3 regions of the Sodalis sp. RH21 genome follow, and region 1 is predicted to be linked to each of the others. Evidence: predicted binding sites of a transcription regulator. Region 1 holds the regulator's gene; each other region holds the start of a gene.
What was found. Region 1 encodes LexA, which represses DNA repair genes until DNA is damaged. Its sites were predicted from a motif close to TNCTGTATGTACATACAGNA; they were not measured.
Positions count from the first base shown of each region.

Region 1 (6,000 bases):
TCGATGCCGGGATGACCGATAACGATACTGGCGACCAGCGAAGGCAGGATAAACAGATGCTGGATATTATTGCGGTAATACGTCATCAGCACCGCCTGCTCGCGGGACAAATAAATAATATCGCCGATAGTATCCTTTTCGATGCTGAACTTATTCATCGCCAGGGCGTGCTCCAGCAGTTCCTGCGCGGTGGACTCGGGTACCGTCACATCGGACGCATAAGGCACGTTGCGCAGCAACGCCAAATAGCAGGTGAGCTGCTGCAACAACTGCTCGCGGGTAAGCGAGCGCTGACGGGAGGCCAGTAATACCGTGGAGCACAGATTAATGGCGTTGGCCGCCGCCGCGTTGTTGATACGCACCATGATTTTCGCGGCGATATCATCCACCGCCGGCGCCAGCCAGGAAGGCCGCTGGGCGTCAATGGGATCGATGGAGTCGCGCCATTGCGGCACGTTCTGGTTAAGATAGGTGCTTAGGGATAAGGGCTCGCCAAAATTGACATACCCCTGGCCCAGATTACGTAATTTACGCAACCCGCGGACCATTTGCACAAATCCCTCTTTCTCTTTGGTGGCGCCGCGCAGCTCTTTGGCGTAGGTGCCCACTTCCATGACATGTTCATAACCCACATAAATCGGCACCAGGGTAATCGGCCGATTGCCCCCGCGCAGCATGGCCTGGATGGTCATGGTCAGCGTACCGGTTTTGGGTTCAAGCAACCGCCCGGTACGCGAGCGCCCGCCTTCCATGAAATATTCCACCGAATAACCCCGGGTAAACAGCTCGCCCAAATATTCACGGAAAATCGTGGAGTAGAGTTTGTTGCCCTTAAAGGTGCGGCGGATGAAAAATGCGCCCAGGCGCCTGAAAATCGGGCCCGCGGGCCAGAAATTCAAATTGATGCCCGCGGCGATATGCGGCGGCACCAGGCCCTGGTGGTAAAGCACATAGGATAATAATAAATAGTCCATATGGCTGCGATGACAGGGTACGTAGACTATCTCATGACCGTCTTCCGCCAGTTGGCGTACGCGTTCGGCATTACGAACATGCAGCCCTTGGTAAAGACGGTTCCAGGTCCAGCTCAATACGCGATCGGAGAGGCGTACCGCCTCGTAAGAAAAGTCCGCCGCAATTTCTTCCATGAGGGCGATGGCGTTTTGCTGCGCTTTTTCCGCGGAGATTTTTTTGGTGCGGGCTTCATCTTCGACGGCTTTTTCGATCGCCTTGGACGCCAATAATTTATTAAACAAATCCTGGCGGACCGGCAAACGCGGCCCCACCGCCACCAGACGTTGGCGCGCGAAATGAATCATGGCGACGCGGGCGAGCTTTTGCGCGATGGTTTTGTCGGTACCGTGTTCCGTCGCCATATAGCGCATGGACAGCGGATTGGAGAAGCGGACGAAGCTATCGCGTCCCAGCCACAGTACGGCGATAAATTTTTGAAAACCGTTAAGCAGGCGCAACTGGGGGGCGGGCTGGTTTTGCTGCGCCTCGCGTCCGGGAGAGCGGCCGAACATGATGGATACGGGCACCATTTGTACATCGAGTTGCTGATTGTTGCGGTGCAAGTCCAGATAGTCGTGAAACAGCTTTACGGATTCGAGTTTTTCCGAGAAATAAGAGAAGACGCGCGGACCATCATGGATAAAAACGTAACGCGGCAAGACGACGCCGTCGATTTCCAAGGGAATCAAGGGGTCGGGTAATTGGAGATGCAAACATTGCGCGCGCAGCGTGAGTAAGTCCGCTTTTGAATTATATGGTAACACATACATTATTGGCCGCAGAGGGTCCAAACCGGTTTCTTCCCGTGGATTCGCGGGAATGACTTTGCTTCGCACCAGCAGCCTGAGCGGTAAATCCAAGAACGTGTAAAAAATAGTACGCCAACCTGACATATCTTTGTGAAGCCCCTTGTTAGCATTGCGACTCAAGAATACCAGAAACCGCGCGGCAGATCTGTGGTGATACGAACGCGAAGAACAGGTAACATGGGCGCTATTTTCTCTCTGTGCATAAAAATTATGGCAAACCAAACCAGCGGGCTTAGTCGCATCTATAAAGCCACGGGATACTCAATAAAAGGATTTTGCGCCGCCTGGCGTCATGAAGCCGCTTTCCGTCAGGAAGTGGTGGTTGCCATCTTGGCGATCGTCATTGCATGTTATCTCGAATCAGACCCCGTTTCGCGAATTTTATTGATCGGATCTGTGTGGCTGGTGGTGGTGATCGAAATTATCAATAGCGCTATAGAAGCCGTGGTTGACCGTATCGGGCCCGAATTGCACCCGCTTTCCGGTAGGGCGAAGGATCTGGGGTCGGCCGCGGTCACGCTGGCCATTATTCTGGCCTTGTTCGTCTGGGGGATGTTGTTGTGGCGGCACTTCGCCTGATCTTGCGTTTTCAGGCCCCCTTGGCCGGGATTTTATCGCATTTTGGTACGTTGAAGGTTTTCAATTGCGCCGGACCTGTATATACTCGCAGAAAGACTGTATAAACAAACAGGGGACGGAATGAAAGCGTTAACCGCCAGACAGCAAGAGGTTTTTGAGCTTATACGCGATCACATATCGCAAACCGGTATGCCGCCGACCCGCGCGGAGATCGCCCAGCGCCTGGGGTTCAAGTCCCCCAACGCCGCTGAAGAGCACCTCAAGGCGCTGGCGCGTAAAGGCGCTATCGAAATTGTCTCGGGCGCCTCACGTGGCATCCGGTTATTAATCGAAGAAGAAACCGGCCTGCCGCTCATTGGCCGCGTGGCCGCCGGCGAGCCTCTGCTTGCGGAACAGCACATAGAAAGCCACTATCAAATAGACCCCGACCTGTTTAAACCCCATGCTGATTTCCTGCTGCGGGTAAGCGGCATGTCCATGAAGGATATCGGCATTATGGACGGCGACCTGCTGGCGGTGCACAAAACCCAGGACGCGCATAACGGCCAGGTAGTGGTGGCGCGAATCAACGATGAAGTAACGGTTAAGCGCCTGAAGAAACATGGCAATATTGTGGAGTTATTGCCTGAAAACAGCGAATTCGCGCCCATTATCGTCGATCTTCGCCATCAGGAACTCTCCATTGAAGGGCTGGCGGTTGGCGTTATCCGCAACGGCAACTGGATTTAACCCGCAGCCGTAGCCAAAACCGGTGCCGCTGCGCCGGCCTCGTGAATTTACGCGGCTAAAAACGCTATCAATTCCCGGCCTCCCCTGTTGCTGGCTACGGCTCCAGGGTGGCCCTGCCGACACATATTGTTACATTTACCGTTCTTTCCCTTTTCTTCTGCTACCCGCTGTTTACCCTGGTTTTATCGACCGCTTCCAGATGAAAAGCCGGTAAGCCTGGGCTATTCTGCTGCGAAATAATGCTTATACCAAATGCGCTGCTATACTTATAGCCATAGGGTTAGCTTATGACCTCCGGTAGATGAATCAGATTTTTTTTGTTTTTCATTAACCGATGCATAGTAAGTTAATTGATTAACCGAAGACCAAGGAGAACTCCGATGAACAAAGACGAAGCCAGCGGCAATTGGAAACAGTTCAAAGGTAAAATCAAAGAACAATGGGGTAAACTCACCGATGATGATTTGACCGTTGTTGAAGGCAAACGCGAGCAATTAATCGGGAAAATCCAGGAACGTTACGGTTACGGCAAAGATGCCGCCGAAACGGAAGTCAAAGACTGGGAATCCCGCAATAAATATCGTTGGTAGCTTGTCTAAAAAGAAATAACCGTGGTACCAAGAGGTTATTTCTTTAGCAGTGTTCCTACCCAAAGGTACAAGGACGTACCACCCGGCTTTATGCCGCTGCATTATTTGTCCCCACCTTATTTATCTTTACCCGCTTGACCCGCTTGGTTCAAAAACAGCCGTAATAATGATTTTTCAATGCGGGCTAGCGGCCATTATATTAAAAATCTTTGCTGATTTATCCGGGCAAGCAACAACGTTATCAACGCTTTTTTATAGTGATGCTATGGTCATGATGGCAATCTTGCGGGCTTTCGCAGGCCTGTACGTCCGTGCAGGCAGGGCAAAACCCATGCGCTTCCACCACGTTATGGCGCATGGCGAAACCGGCGGCCTTAGCCATCTTCTGCAATATGTCCTCAATGCCCTCGGTTGATTGCTCCGTGACCTGGCCACAGCGATCGCAGATGAAAAAAGCGGACGTGTGGCCCGGTTGTTCAAAGTGGTGGCAAAGCACAAAGCTATTGGTGGACTCCACGCGATGGATAAATCCTTGTTCCAGCAGAAAATCCAGCGCTCGGTAAATAGTTGGCGGCTTGGCCTGGGGTTCCGATACCCTGAGCAAGTCCAGCAGGTCATAGGCGCTGATGGCGCCCTCCTGCTGGGTCATCAGGCGCAACACTTCCAGGCGCTGTGGCGTCAGGCGCACATTACGTTGTTCGCACAGTTGTTCCGCCTGACTGAGTAATTGAGACTGGGTTGTTGCATTCATAGGGATTCCCCGCAGCTAATTCCGCAGTCCATCTTACCATGAAGGTGTAAAAACGCCGAGTACGGGATGTGTACCGTCTTGTCACGCAACCGGGTAACGGAAGTTAATATTATCCGTGACTCTATTGGCAATTGAGATTAAATGGTAAATAATCTGCTTATTAGTAGCTTTGGTTTTACGTTTGATATTTATTTTATGTGAAGAAAGCGTTTTCTCTTTAATACCCAACTGTGAGCATATATGCATGGTGTTGAAACCTGACATCCACATTTTTAGAATCTCGGCTTCTGTTTTGCTGAAGTGCAAAGGAGAAAATCCCAATACTGAATTGTCACTTTGCCACGCTTTGGTATCCATGAAATATTGAATTATCATGATAATTGAACTCATCTTTATGAATTTCGACACGATAATTACATTGTCTTTTATTGGTACAAAATCGTGAAATTTTATATTTTCATTGCCAATGAAAATAAAAAATAACGTTAAGGGCTGTGTATCGATAATGGATTTTAAATCACTACCATCATCATGATATTGAAAGTAATTTTGATTTATAAAAATGATTGATGGCGCGGTTCTTTTGCATTTATTTTTTAACGCATTGACGTTTTCCAGGTCACGTATCGTGCCTTTTATTCCATTGGCGACTAATGAGCTTCTTAATGCGTATCTGGTATATGTGCAGGGGTCCAAGATAAAAACAGTCATAATAATAGCGTCATCTGCAGTGTATGTCATTTCATGACAAAAGGGGTGGCGATAAAAAATCGGCCCCGGAGGACGGGCAAGAGAAAATTTATGTTTTTATTATTAGAGTATCCGGTCGTGGAAGATCTGCGTTTATTTTTATGCTTTGTGCGCAATGGGTGATTATTGAAAACCGGAAACACATCGCAAGCTTAATAAACCCGTTCATACTCTACCTTCCACCAACGTACCGATAAGATGCGTGTTAGGGTTATGTGATAAATGATTATGATCATTTTGTAAATCATGGAACCCCCATTTGGGACGGATTGGTGGTTTTTTGGTATTTGATGTACTTTCTGGCCCTGGCTCAAGGGTATTTGCGTTAAAAATATGTTAATAACACGGCGGTTTGTCGCACTATGACTCTCCTGGACCCTGGCCGCTATCGTCCATTGCGTCCCCTGATTTCTTCATTTTTTCTGTGATACAATAGATAAATACTTGGCTTCGCCCTGGCAATGAAAAAAGCAACGGCAAAATCCATAATCAGGCACCTTCGGGTGTAAACCCCCAGACGATTGATTTGATCTTATGCGTGTCGATAATTCCTTGCAGCGTCCCTTTGAATCCGACGCTCAGCCCGCCGTCCCCGGTTACATCACCCCCCAGCGCCTTTCCGTCGCGCCGATGCTGGATTGGACCGACCGCCACTGCCGCTATTTCCTGCGCCTGCTGACGCGCCATACGCTTATGTATACGGAAATGGTAACCACCGGCGCGTTGCTGCATGGCAAAGGGGATTACCTCGCCTTTAACGAGGCTGAGCATCCCCTGG
Region 1 covers NZ_CP178732.1:5,424,099-5,430,098, reverse strand. Annotated here, with positions in the region: gene plsB (glycerol-3-phosphate 1-O-acyltransferase PlsB) at 1-1,907, opposite strand, end outside; gene ACL2XP_RS25085 (diacylglycerol kinase) at 2,034-2,402, shown strand; gene lexA (transcriptional repressor LexA) at 2,523-3,131, shown strand; gene ACL2XP_RS25075 (CsbD family protein) at 3,512-3,721, shown strand; gene zur (zinc uptake transcriptional repressor Zur) at 3,963-4,472, opposite strand; gene rcsA (transcriptional regulator RcsA) at 4,554-5,213, opposite strand; gene dusA (tRNA dihydrouridine(20/20a) synthase DusA) at 5,757-6,000, shown strand, end outside.

Region 2 (6,000 bases), 1.5 Mb from region 1:
GCTGCGCCAGGCGATCGTCCTGCCAGTAATCGCCTTCGGGAACGTCCCAAGCCAGCTCATCGGTAATCCATTGGCGCCAGCCTTTGGCCTGGACTTTTTTTTGCGCGCATTGTTCGCGCCAATGTTTGATCAGCAGCTCGCGCCGCGCCCGGCTATCGGTTTCAAGGTTGCTGATCGTCGGCGCTTTTTTACTGCCCTGGCGAATAATGAACAGCGCCAGGGCGTGGAATGTCCAGGCCTTGATGCCCGTCACCTGCAAACGCGCGCGGATGCGTTCGTCCATTTCTTCCGCCGCCTGGCGGCCGAAGGCCAGCATAAGAATTTGCTCCGGCGCGGCTTCCCGGCGGCGCAATAACCAGCCGGCGCGGGCCACCAGCACCGATGTTTTGCCGCTGCCGGCCCCGGCCAGCACCAGCAGGGCCTTCTCGCCGTTAATTACCGCACGGCTCTGCGCCGGGTTCAGCGGGGTGCTTTCAATGGAATTGAAAAAGTCCTGATGCTGTTCCAGCATCTGGTCGCTCCAACGCTGATTGCGGTCAGCCACCAGCGCCGGCCCCTGCTCCAGCCATTGCAGGCAGCGTCGGTACGGGTCCCGGCAGGCGTCAAACTCTTCCAGGCGCGACAACGGCAGCGGCAGGGCGCCGAAAGCTTCGCGAATACTCTCTTGCAACGCCGCCAGTTCGCTCAGTTGAAACCAGCCGTCGCGGGAGGTCATCTGTTCAACCGCCGTTACCTGCTGGCTCAGTACCGTGGCGCAAATAGCGCTCATTTCCCGGCTCCACTCTTGCCAGGATTTTTGCAAAAAATGATGGAACCGCTGGGTTTCCTGCCATTCGGTACCGTGCAGGCGCACCACCTTGTCCTGCGGCAGAACAAACTCCAGTTCACCCCAGACAATTCCGCGCTTACAATGAATGGCGATGATTTGATTAAATGGAATAAGGTATTGGTGCTTATCGCCGCTGACCTCGACGCCGGCGTGCAACAGCCGCACCCGGTTGTAAGGATGCTGCGCAAGATGCTTGCCAAACGAGGTCGATTTCAGTTCCATAAGATATGCAGGGATTCCGTGTCGTTTATGCGTCAGGACGTAGTGTACCCATTTTAACTTGTTCTGCTCCAGCCTGGAATTCAGGGTAGACTAGCCGATATCCTTTAAAGGAAATAGCGTTAACTTTTACACTTTGGCATCACACTTAGGGAATTATGCGTACATTACTTAATATCGTGAATTTTATCCTGGGCGGCTTCTTTACGACGCTGGCCTGGCTGCTGGCCACCTTGCTCAGCATTGTGCTGATTTTCAGCTGGCCGTATACCCGTTCCTGCTGGGAGATAACCAAACTCGCCCTGCTGCCCTTCGGCAACACCGCCGTGCATGTGCATGAGCTCTATCCTGAAAATCGTAACGCGGTGACGTCATCGGCCGGTACGGTGCTCAACGTGCTGTGGTTGCTGCTATTCGGCTGGTGGCTGTGCCTGTCACATATTGTCACCGGCATCGCTCAATGTATCACTATTATCGGGATTTTGCCGGGCATCGCCAATTTTAAGCTGGCGGTCATCGCCCTATGGCCGGTAGGACGCCGTGTGGTCCCGGTCGAACTCGCCGATCAGCTGCGCGCCCACCCGGATCGGCGTTTTTATCGTTAAATCCCTGATTAAGGAAATTGTGTGCCGACTTTCGCACCCGGATTTCGCCGTTTCGCGTTTAGCAGCCGCAGCCGCTATAACCTGCGGATTTTCATTTCGCTGGGCGGAGCGGCGGCGCTCCCCTGGTGGCTGGGCCTGCCGACGCTCACCATTCCGCTGACATTGGGCGTGGTCGCCGCGGCGCTGGCGGATCTCGACGACCGGCTGAGCGGCCGGTTACGCAACCTGGTGATTACGCTGGTCAGTTTTTTTATCGCCGCGGTCTCCATCGAGCTGTTGTTTCCTTATCCCTGGCTATTCGGCATCGGCCTGGCCGGTTCCACCTGCGGCTTTATTTTGCTCGGCGCGCTGGGCCAGCGCTACGCCACCATCGCTTTCGGCGCGCTGCTGATTGCCGTCTATACCATGCTGGGCGCCGCGATGTACCAGACCTGGTATCTGCAGCCGGCGCTGCTGCTGGCCGGCGCCATTTGGTATAACGTCCTGACCCTGCTGGGCCACCTGCTATTTCCCATCCGGCCGTTGCAGGATAACCTGGCCCGCTGTTATGCCAGCCTGGCGCTCTATCTCGACGCCAAAGCCAATCTGTTCGATCCGGATACCGAAGATGCCGACGACAGCGCCCTGATCCAGGTGGCGATGGCCAACGGCAACCTGGTGCAGGCGCTTAACCAAACCAAGGCGTCGCTGCTGACCCGTCTGCGCGGCGATCGAGGCCAGCGCGGCACCCGCCGTACCCTGCATTACTATTTCGTGGCGCAGGATATCCATGAGCGGGCCAGTTCGTCCCACGTACAGTATCAGCAACTGCGCGAGCAGCTGCGCTATAGCGACGTGCTGTTTCGTTTTCAACGGCTGCTGGCCATGCAGGCCCGCGCCTGCCATGCGTTATCGCAATCTATCTTGCTGCATCAGAAATATGAGCATGACGGCCATTTCGAGCGCGCGTTCAGCCATCTGGCCGCCGCCATCGAGCGGGTGCCCGTCCCGGCCCAGGTCAAAGCGCTCAAACATTTGTTAAATAATCTGCGCGCCATCGACGCGCAGCTGGCCACCATCGAATCGGAACAGGCTATCGCCCGCAACAGCCCGGAGGAAAACAACCTGGCCGACGACAAGCTGACGGGATGGAGCGATATCCGCCTGCGCATCAGCCGCAACCTCAGTCCCGAATCTGCCCTGTTCCGCCACGCCGTGCGCATGTCGCTGGTGCTGTGCGTCGGTTATGCATTTATCCAGCTAAGCGGGCTGCGCTATGGCTACTGGATATTATTGACCAGCCTATTTGTCTGCCAACCCAACTACCAGGCGACGCGCCGCCGGCTGGCCTTGCGGATTATCGGTACGCTGGCGGGCATTTTGCTGGGCCTGCCGATCCTGTATTTTGTTCCTTCCATCGAAGGGCAGATGATTTTGATCGTGCTCAGCGGCACGCTGTTTTTCGCCTTCCGCAACGTCCAGTATGCCCAGGCGACCATGTTTATCACCCTGCTGGTGATGCTGTGTTTCAATTTGCTGGGCGAAGGTTTCGACGTCGCCCTGCCGCGCGTATTCGATACTTTTGTCGGCTGCGCCATTGCCTGGGCGGCGGTCAGCTTTATCTGGCCTGACTGGCGTTTCCGCCGGCTGCCGGTGGTGATGAATAACAGCCTGACGGCAAACTGCCGTTATCTGGACGCCATCTTGGTGCAATACCATCAGGGTAAGGACAACCGGCTTGATTACCGGGTCGCCCGCCGCGACGCGCATAACCGCGATGCGGAGCTGGCATCGGTGGTATCCAATATGTCGGCGGAACCCAGAACGCGCAGCGAACTGCTGGAATCGGCATTTCGCCTGTTATGCCTTAACCACACCTTCCTGAGCTATATATCCACCCTGGGCGCGCATCGCGAACGGATGGCCGACCCGGCCCTGCTCAAAGTGCTGGACGACGCCGCCTGTTATATCGATGACGCCCTGCAATACCAGGAACAATTCGCCCTGCGGGTGGAACAGGAGCGCGAGCAGCTTATTGACCGTATCCAGGGAGTGCTGCCGGACCCGGAAGCCAGGGAGCAACTGGTATTGCAGCAAATAGGCCTGCTGCTGGAACTGCTGCCCGAACTGATTGCGCGCAAGCAGGAGATTGAAAAACAATTTTAAGCGGGGCGCCCTGCCACGCGGCCGCGGCAGGGCGGTGCCTGGATTTCCCCCGTATCGTCAGGACCGTTCCATGGCCTCAGGTACGCATGACCGCAGAAACGGCGACCCGCCGGGCTAACGGCAGGACAGGCGTTCGAACCAGGCCAGCAGTTCGCTGCGCTGGCCCTGTGACAAGGCGGCCAAATGCCTGCCCGATAGCGCCCCCTCCAGCGCGAACAGCACCTTGATGCTTAAATCCTGCTTAATGGCGCGTAATTTCAGGTAGCTGCTTTTGGCGCCATGGTTACGCAGCGCAGCGACGTCCTGAATCCCCGCTTTCCACAACAGCCGTTCAATGGCCTGCCCTATATTGGGCAAATCCTTCAACCGCGGGCAGGCCGCTTTAACGCTGATATGGTGCCTGGCTTCATCCAGGGAGTGGCGGGCCAGCGCCAGCAGCGTTTCGCCCGCTGCCCACAGCCGCTCGTCCACATGATAATAATTCAATGAAACCGGAATGCCCCGCTTGGTATAAATCAGCTTGCTCATCGCCTGGGCGAGGAACACCGGTTCGCTTTGCCGCGTACCGCGCAGATAAAGTTCATCGTCCAGGATCAGGCCAAACATGATTTTATTGGCGGCCACGCTATAGCCGCCGAACTGCGAGCGGGTGGTGATGACGCCCAGGGGGGAGAATATGGTTTTTACCTGTGAAATTATGTGATTATGTGGCGATTCCATCAACGGTTCCTTGTTATTTACGACGAATGCCAAGTCCTTGGCAGCCAATAAAAATACGGTATTTTCCGCCGGATTTTCAACTTAATCTCGGCCCACGCGCCATAAAGTGGCAATTCTGCGAGGACGATTGAATTTTTGGTTGATTTTCACGCCAATCCCGGATACTGTGTTTTTATACAGTTATCTAGGGGCGGACTCAAAATGCACACTTATGCTCATGCCACATCTTCTGCGTTGCAGCCAACCTCGTCCGACGGCGCGGCGGACAACGCGGAGCGTTCCAGGACCCAGTCCCTGGGCCAGGGTATTATCAGTGAAGTGGTTTATGATGAAGACCAGTCGGTGGTCGGGCATATTTTATTGCCGCTGCTGCGTTTGTTGGGCACGCAGTCGCGCTGGCTGTTATGGCTGACGCCATCACGCAAACTGAGCCGCCCCTGGCTGGAACAATCGGGCCTGCCGCTGGAAAAAATGGTGCAACTGCGCCAGCCCAGCGCATACGACAGCGTAGCGGCGATGGAAAAAGCGTTGCTGACGGGAAATTACAGCGTTATTTTAGGGTGGTTTCCGCAAGAATTGACGGCCGACGACAAGATCCGCCTGCGGGAAGCGGCACAGCATGGAGGCACGTACGGGTTCATCATGTACCCGCAAAATGAGGTTTGCCGCAAATCTGGACAGTTTTCGGGTCTAAAGATTCATTCTACTTTGTATCATTAAGTAAATTTAAGATTAATCTCAATAGGGGTATCAAAACCCCTGCCGGAACCGCCTGGAAACGGGGACAATCCAGTAGATACGCGGTTCCCCGCTACCTTCATCCTGCAGCGTTACTACAACTTTGCCACCGTTTAGTTCAATAAAATCTACACGAAACGCTGTTTTTTATTAGCGGCTTACTACATCTTACTTGTAAGTTTCCCACTTCGTTGTAGACTTTAATTCGCCAGGGCTGCTCTATAACGCCTTTTGAGGGCGATGTACAAACGCAGAGCATGGACACTGGCAATGGAATATTTAAATTAGCTTTAAGAGCTCATTGCCTATTTGGATGATAACGAGGCGCAAAAAATGAAAAAGACAGCTATCGCACTTGCAGTGGCACTGGCGGCTTTCACAACCGTAACGCAAGCCGCTCCGAAGGACAACACCTGGTATACGGGTGGCAAACTGGGCTGGTCCCAGTATCATGACACAGGGTTTTACGGTAACGGTTACGACAACCGTATCGGCAATGGCCCTACCCGCAACGATCAAATCGGTGCTGGTGCCTTTGTTGGTTACCAGGCTAACCCGTACTTAGGGTTTGAACTGGGTTACGATTGGCTGGGCCGCATGGCGTATAAAGGCAGCGTGGACAACGGTGCATTTAAGGCGCAAGGCATTCAGTTGACCACTAAACTGAGCTACCCGCTGACTGACGACCTGGACATCTATACCCGTCTGGGTGGTATGGTATGGCGTGCTGATTCCAAAGCGGCA
Region 2 covers NZ_CP178732.1:3,951,461-3,957,460, forward strand. Annotated here, with positions in the region: gene helD (DNA helicase IV) at 1-1,051, opposite strand, end outside; gene ACL2XP_RS18275 (YccF domain-containing protein) at 1,207-1,653, shown strand; gene yccS (YccS family putative transporter) at 1,675-3,798, shown strand; gene ACL2XP_RS18285 (TfoX/Sxy family DNA transformation protein) at 3,913-4,518, opposite strand; gene sulA (SOS-induced cell division inhibitor SulA) at 4,720-5,238, shown strand; gene ompA (porin OmpA) at 5,590-6,000, shown strand, end outside.
Region 2: a site for LexA is predicted at 4,681-4,700, ahead of sulA (SOS-induced cell division inhibitor SulA). Genes of this name have one in related genera too.

Region 3 (6,000 bases), 1.4 Mb from region 1:
GGGAGTATCGGCGGCGCCATGGCCAGCGGCCCGGCCTGGTTCGCCCGGCGCCAGCGGGGTAAACAGCGGTTCTGCCGGCGTATCGTCCACCAGATCCGCCAGCGGCGAAAAGTTAAACGCCGAATGGGTATCGATGCCGGCCAGGGGAGAAACCGGCGAAGCCGCGGGAGCAGGCGCCGCCCGCCCATTCTCGGCTACGTAGCGCATATCCTGCTGGCGTTGGAATTCGTCGGCCAGGCGCTGCTGCTCCCAGGCCTCTTCGTCTTCGGCATCGCTGCCCGCCTCGCCGTAGCGCTGCTCCTGCTGTTGTAAAAATTCCCGTTGCAGCGCCGCCTGCTGGGCCAGTTCATCGTCATCCGCCTGCGGTTCGGCGGCATCAAGCCGCTCGTCCCCGGGCCGGCCGTGCGGCTGGTCGTTGGTGCGGTGCGACGGCACCTTAATCCCAAACGACGCCAGTTCCCGCCGAGTGGGAATGCGCACCGGGTTGGGGCGCGGCAGTTCAGGGCCGATGCCCTGTTTAACCTGGGGATTATCGTCGCTGGTGGCGCTGAACGCCGGCATAAAGGTCAGCGCCGCCGCGTCACGGGCGGCCGCGCCGGACACATGGCCGCTGTTACGCTGCGCCACGGTAAAGTCATACGGGGTATGGGTTTCGTCGGCGTCCAACTGCCAGTTGCCCATGCGCGGGCCGTCGTCATCTTCGATGGCATCGGTATGCGCGGCGGGAACGGCATGCTGCTCCGGCAGTTCAAAGCGATATTGCGGAATAGCTTCGGCCACCGACGGCGCCGGGGCGCGCGCCTGCTGCTGCTCGGCATAAGCGCCCATCGGGGCCGGACTGGCGGCGGCCGGCGTAACCGCGACCGGCTGGGACTGCGCAATATTATCAGCGCGGGTATTAGCCAAACTGTCCGCCAGCGCTTCGCCGCCATGGACCGCCACGTCGGGATGGGCCGTCGTCGCGGCCGGGCCGGCCACCGCGCCGATAGCGGCGGGCGCACTCAGCGCCGGGGCCGCGGGCTGCGTCTTGCCTGCCGCCGCGCCCGGGGTCGCCAATAGCGGATCGTCAAGATCCACTACCGCATTCTGCCGGTTTTCCTCGGCGTCGGCGGCGTCCTGCGCGTCATCCAGGTATTCATCGTCGTCATACCGCTCGTCATAGTCCTGCTCGCCGCGCCGCGAACGGTTTGACATAAACGTCAGGCAGCCCATGACCACGCCGCCGATTCTTTCGGCGATGGTGAGCCAGGACCAGCCGGTGAACAGCGTCAGGCCCGACGCCCACACGCAAAGCAGGGTCAGGGTGGCGCCGATGCCGTTAAACCAGGGCAGCATGGCGTTGCCGAGCAAACTGCCGATCACGCCGCCGGAAGCGAAATAATACAGATCGTCGATATTCAGCGCCGCCAGGCCGCAGGAAGTGAGGATCAGCGCCAAGGTGCCAATCAGGCGCAGCGACAGGGCGAAATAATCCACATACTCCTGCTCTTCCCGCTGGCGGAACGACGTCCAGCAGAAGATCAGCATAATCGGCGGCAGCGCATAGGCGAGCACGCCGAAGGTGAAAAACAGCGTATCGGCAAACCACGCGCCGACGCCGCCGCCCAGATTATGGATAGGCCCGTGCCAGGCGGTTTGCGACCAACTGGGATCCGAGGGGTTGAAACTAACCAGGGAAATCATTAAATAGAGGGCAAAAATAGCCATGACAATCAGAACAGCCTCGAGTATCCGCCGGCTGCTGCTGAGTTTTTTTAGTGCAACGTCTTTATCTTCAGTATATTCCTGGCTCAAGAAAGGCTCTCCAGGGTTCTCAAAACCGCTATAATTGCTTTAGTGACAGCGCCGGCTGACCGGCGCTGAAACTGTATGAATGCACAGGAGTGTAACCATAAAACGCGAATTTTGCACCTGTGTTGTGACTTAGTTATAACTTAACGTGTCTTAATCACCAGCCGATTACTCTGTTTCACTTCTTCCATCACCACATAAGTGCGGGTATCGTTTACTCCCGGCAGGCGCAATAGCGTTTCGCCAAGCAGTTTACGATAGGCCGACATATCGGGCACCCGCGTTTTCAGCAGATAGTCAAAATCCCCCGACACCAGATGACATTCTTGAATCTCTTCCAGCTTCTGCACGGCGGTATTGAATTGCTCAAACACATCGGGCGCGCCCCGATTCAGGGTAATCTCAACGAATACCAGTAAAGACGCATCCAGATAATGTGGATTAAGTAAAGCGGTGTACCCCTGAATGAAACCCTGGCGCTCAAGGCGACGTACGCGTTCCAGACAAGGAGTCGGGGATAAACCAACCCGTTTTGAAAGTTCGACGTTGGATATCCGTCCATCCTTTTGCAGCTCGTTAAGGATGTTACGGTCAATGCGGTCGAGATCCTTTCCCGGGCGTTTTTTATTGTCTACCATTATTATTTGTCTCTCATGATTCCTTCCCTGTACTTGCCACACCCCTGCCGACTTCAATGTATCAGGGTTTGCTTAAAGACCCGTTGTCTGTTTTATTTTAGGGCCGTCTCTGTCAACTGCCTTGCATACTGCCTGTCCAAACCCATCGAATAATTTCTTCTTACCCTGATGTTTTCGCAAAAGCGCAGCGGATTGTCAAAGTAAAACGATAAAAATCAGAACAACATGCCGATTAAATCCGGTGACGGCATGTTGTCAGGGGCTTAAGCGCTTTTTTTACCCCGATTATGTCCTATTTAATGGTAAAATCACCCGATCGATAGAGCGCAGCGATGATAAAAATCGTTAACAACTTTTTGCATCCTGCCCATAGTCTGGTAATTTTCTTACAATCGATCAGCGTTAGTTTCCATGCGGTAAAAAACTGCGGTAAAAACGAGGAAAACATGTCTACGGTGAAACACAGTAAATTACTTATCCTGGGGTCTGGGCCGGCGGGCTACACCGCTGCGGTTTACGCGGCCCGGGCCAATCTGCATCCCGTGCTGATAACCGGCATGGAACAAGGCGGCCAGCTGACCACCACCACCGAGGTAGAAAACTGGCCGGGCGACCCCGAAGGGCTGACCGGTCCCTTGCTCATGGAGCGCATGTACGCCCACGCCGCCAAGTTCAATACCGAAATCATTTTCGATCATATCAATCGGGTGGATTTGCAGAATCGTCCGTTTCGCCTGTTCGGCGATACCGGGGAATTCACCTGCGATGCGCTGATTATCGCCACCGGCGCATCGGCGCGCTATCTCGGCCTGCCGTCGGAAGAAGCGTTTAAGGGCAAAGGCGTTTCCGCCTGCGCCACCTGCGACGGGTTCTTTTACCGCAATCAAAAAGTCGCGGTCGTGGGCGGCGGCAATACCGCGGTGGAAGAAGCGCTCTATCTGTCCAATATCGCCGCCGAGGTGCATTTGATTCACCGCCGCGAAATTTTCCGATCGGAAAAGATCCTCATCGACCGGCTGATGGACAAGGTAAACACCGGCAATATCGTGCTGCATACCGGACGTACGCTGGAAGACGTCGTGGGCGACGAGATGGGCGTAACCGGCGTACGGCTGAAAAGCGTCGTGAATGGTGAAATAGAGCCGCTGGCGGTGGCCGGCGTATTTATCGCCATCGGCCATAGCCCCAATACCGCCATTTTTGGCGGCCAGCTGGAATTGGAAAACGGCTATATCCGCGTACAGTCTGGCATTCACGGCAACGCCACCCAGACCAGCATCCCCGGCGTATTCGCCGCGGGCGACGTGATGGATCACATCTATCGGCAGGCCATCACTTCGGCCGGTACCGGCTGCATGGCGGCGCTGGATGCGGAACGTTACCTGGACGGTTTGGCGCCGGTGAACGATCGGTAGAATATTGTCCCGGGGCGTAGGAATACGCCCTTCGGCGATCGCGCGTCATATCATCCCAAGCCAGCGCGGCGCAGCCGGCCGCCGTTTTCATCTCCCGTTACGCCTTAATTGCCCGCTGATTATTTTCACCTCCGCCGCAACAGGGTAATATGTCGCCACGCCGGGCTAGCCACGTGTTATTCCGGCCTTTCGCGTCCCGGAGTGGGATTTTCGCCTTACGCATACCACACACTGGCTGAAACCGTCCGCAATGAATAAAAACCGACAACAGGTACTCGTCCGCTGGCTCAAATCCCAAAGCGCGCTGGTTAAGCGCTGGCTGCGCCTCTCTTTACTGCTGGGCCTGGCGAGCGGCCTGGTGATAGTCGCCCAGGCCTGGGTGCTGGCCCACCTGCTGCAGGCGCTGATTGTCGACCACCGGCCGCGCGCCGAGCTGGCGGACTGGTTTATCGCCATGGCGGCGCTGTTTACCGCCCGGGCGCTGGTGGGATGGCTGCGCGAGCGCGCGGGGTTTATCGCCGGGCAAATGCTGCGCCGGGAGATACGCAGCCAGGTATTGGATCGGCTGGAGCGGCTTGGCCCGGCCTGGGTCCAGGGCAAACCCGCCGGCAGTTGGAGCAGCCTGCTGCTTGAACAGATCGAGGATATGCAGGACTACTACGCGCGCTATCTGCCGCAAATGTATCTGGCCGGGCTGGTGCCGCTGCTGATTTTGATCGTGGTTTTCCCGGTGAACTGGATGGCGGGGCTGATTTTATTATGCACCGCGCCGCTGATCCCGCTATTCATGGCGCTGGTGGGCATGGGCGCCGCCGACGCAAACCGGCGCAATTTCCTGGCGCTGGCGCGCCTGTCGGGCTATTTCCTCGATCGGCTGCGCGGTCTCGATACCCTGCGGCTGTTTAACCGGGCGCAGGCGGAAACCGAGCACATCCGCCGCTCAACCAACGATTTCCGTCTGCGTACCATGGAAGTGCTGCGCCTGGCGTTTCTTTCTTCCGGCGTGTTGGAATTTTTTGCCTCCATCTCCATCGCGGTGGTGGCGGTCTATTTTGGGTTCTCTTACCTGGGAGAGCTGAATTTCGGCAGCTACGGCACCGGCGTGACGCTGTTCGCCGGCTTCCTGGTCTTGATATTGGCGCCGGAGTTTTTCCAGCCGCTGCGCGATCTGGGCGCCTTCTATCATGCCAAGGCGCAGGCGGTAGGCGCGGCGGAATCGCTGGTCGGCTTCCTGGAAAATGATTCCGGGTCGCAGGGCGGCGGACAAATGGCCCCCGCCTTCGGCCCCATTACCCTCAGCGCCGAGCAGTTGATTATTCTGGCGCCCGACGGCGCCCAGCTTGCCGGACCGCTGGATTTTACCCTGGACGCCGGTCTGCGGGTGGCCATCGTGGGCCAAAGCGGCGCGGGTAAAAGCTCGTTGCTCAACGTATTGCTCGGTTTTTTACCTTATGCGGGCTCGCTGAAAATCAACGGCCACGAATTACGCGAATTGGCGCCGCAGCATTGGCGCCAGCAACTTGGCTGGGTGGGCCAAAATCCTTTTTTGCCGGCGCCGAGCCTGCGCGATAATATTTTGCTGGGACGGCCGGACGCCGGCGACGAGGCGCTGCAACTGGCCGTACGGCGCGCCTATGTCGACGAATTTCTACCGCTGCTGCCCCAGGGGCTGGAAACCCCGCTCGGCGATAATGCCGCCCAGCTGTCGGTGGGCCAGGCGCAGCGGGTCGCCCTGGCGCGCGCGCTGCTGCATTCCCCGGCGCTGATGCTCCTCGATGAGCCGACCGCCAGCCTGGATGCCCACAGCGAACGTTTGGTCATGCGGGCGCTGGACGACGCATCGCGCCGGCAGACCACGGTATTGGTCACTCATCAACTGGCGGACATCCGCGATTTCGACGCTATCTGGGTGATGGGGAACGGCCAAATCCTGCAACGGGGGCGCTATGAGCAATTAGCCGCCCTCCCCGGCCCCTTTGCCGACCTGATCGCCAACCGTCGCGGAGAGCTCTGACCATGCGCGTATTATTACCCTTCCTCGCCCTCTACCGCCGCCATATGGGCCAGATCCTCCTGGGCATGCTGCTGGCCATCGTCACGCTGTTGGCCAGCATCGGCCTGCTGAGCCTTTCCGGCTGGTTCCTGGCCGGTTCCGC
Region 3 covers NZ_CP178732.1:4,022,753-4,028,752, forward strand. Annotated here, with positions in the region: gene ACL2XP_RS18535 (DNA translocase FtsK 4TM domain-containing protein) at 1-1,794, opposite strand, end outside; gene lrp (leucine-responsive transcriptional regulator Lrp) at 1,935-2,429, opposite strand; gene trxB (thioredoxin-disulfide reductase) at 2,876-3,844, shown strand; gene cydD (heme ABC transporter permease/ATP-binding protein CydD) at 4,095-5,858, shown strand; gene cydC (heme ABC transporter ATP-binding protein/permease CydC) at 5,861-6,000, shown strand, end outside.
Region 3: a site for LexA is predicted at 1,864-1,883, ahead of ACL2XP_RS18535 (DNA translocase FtsK 4TM domain-containing protein). Genes of this name have one in related genera too.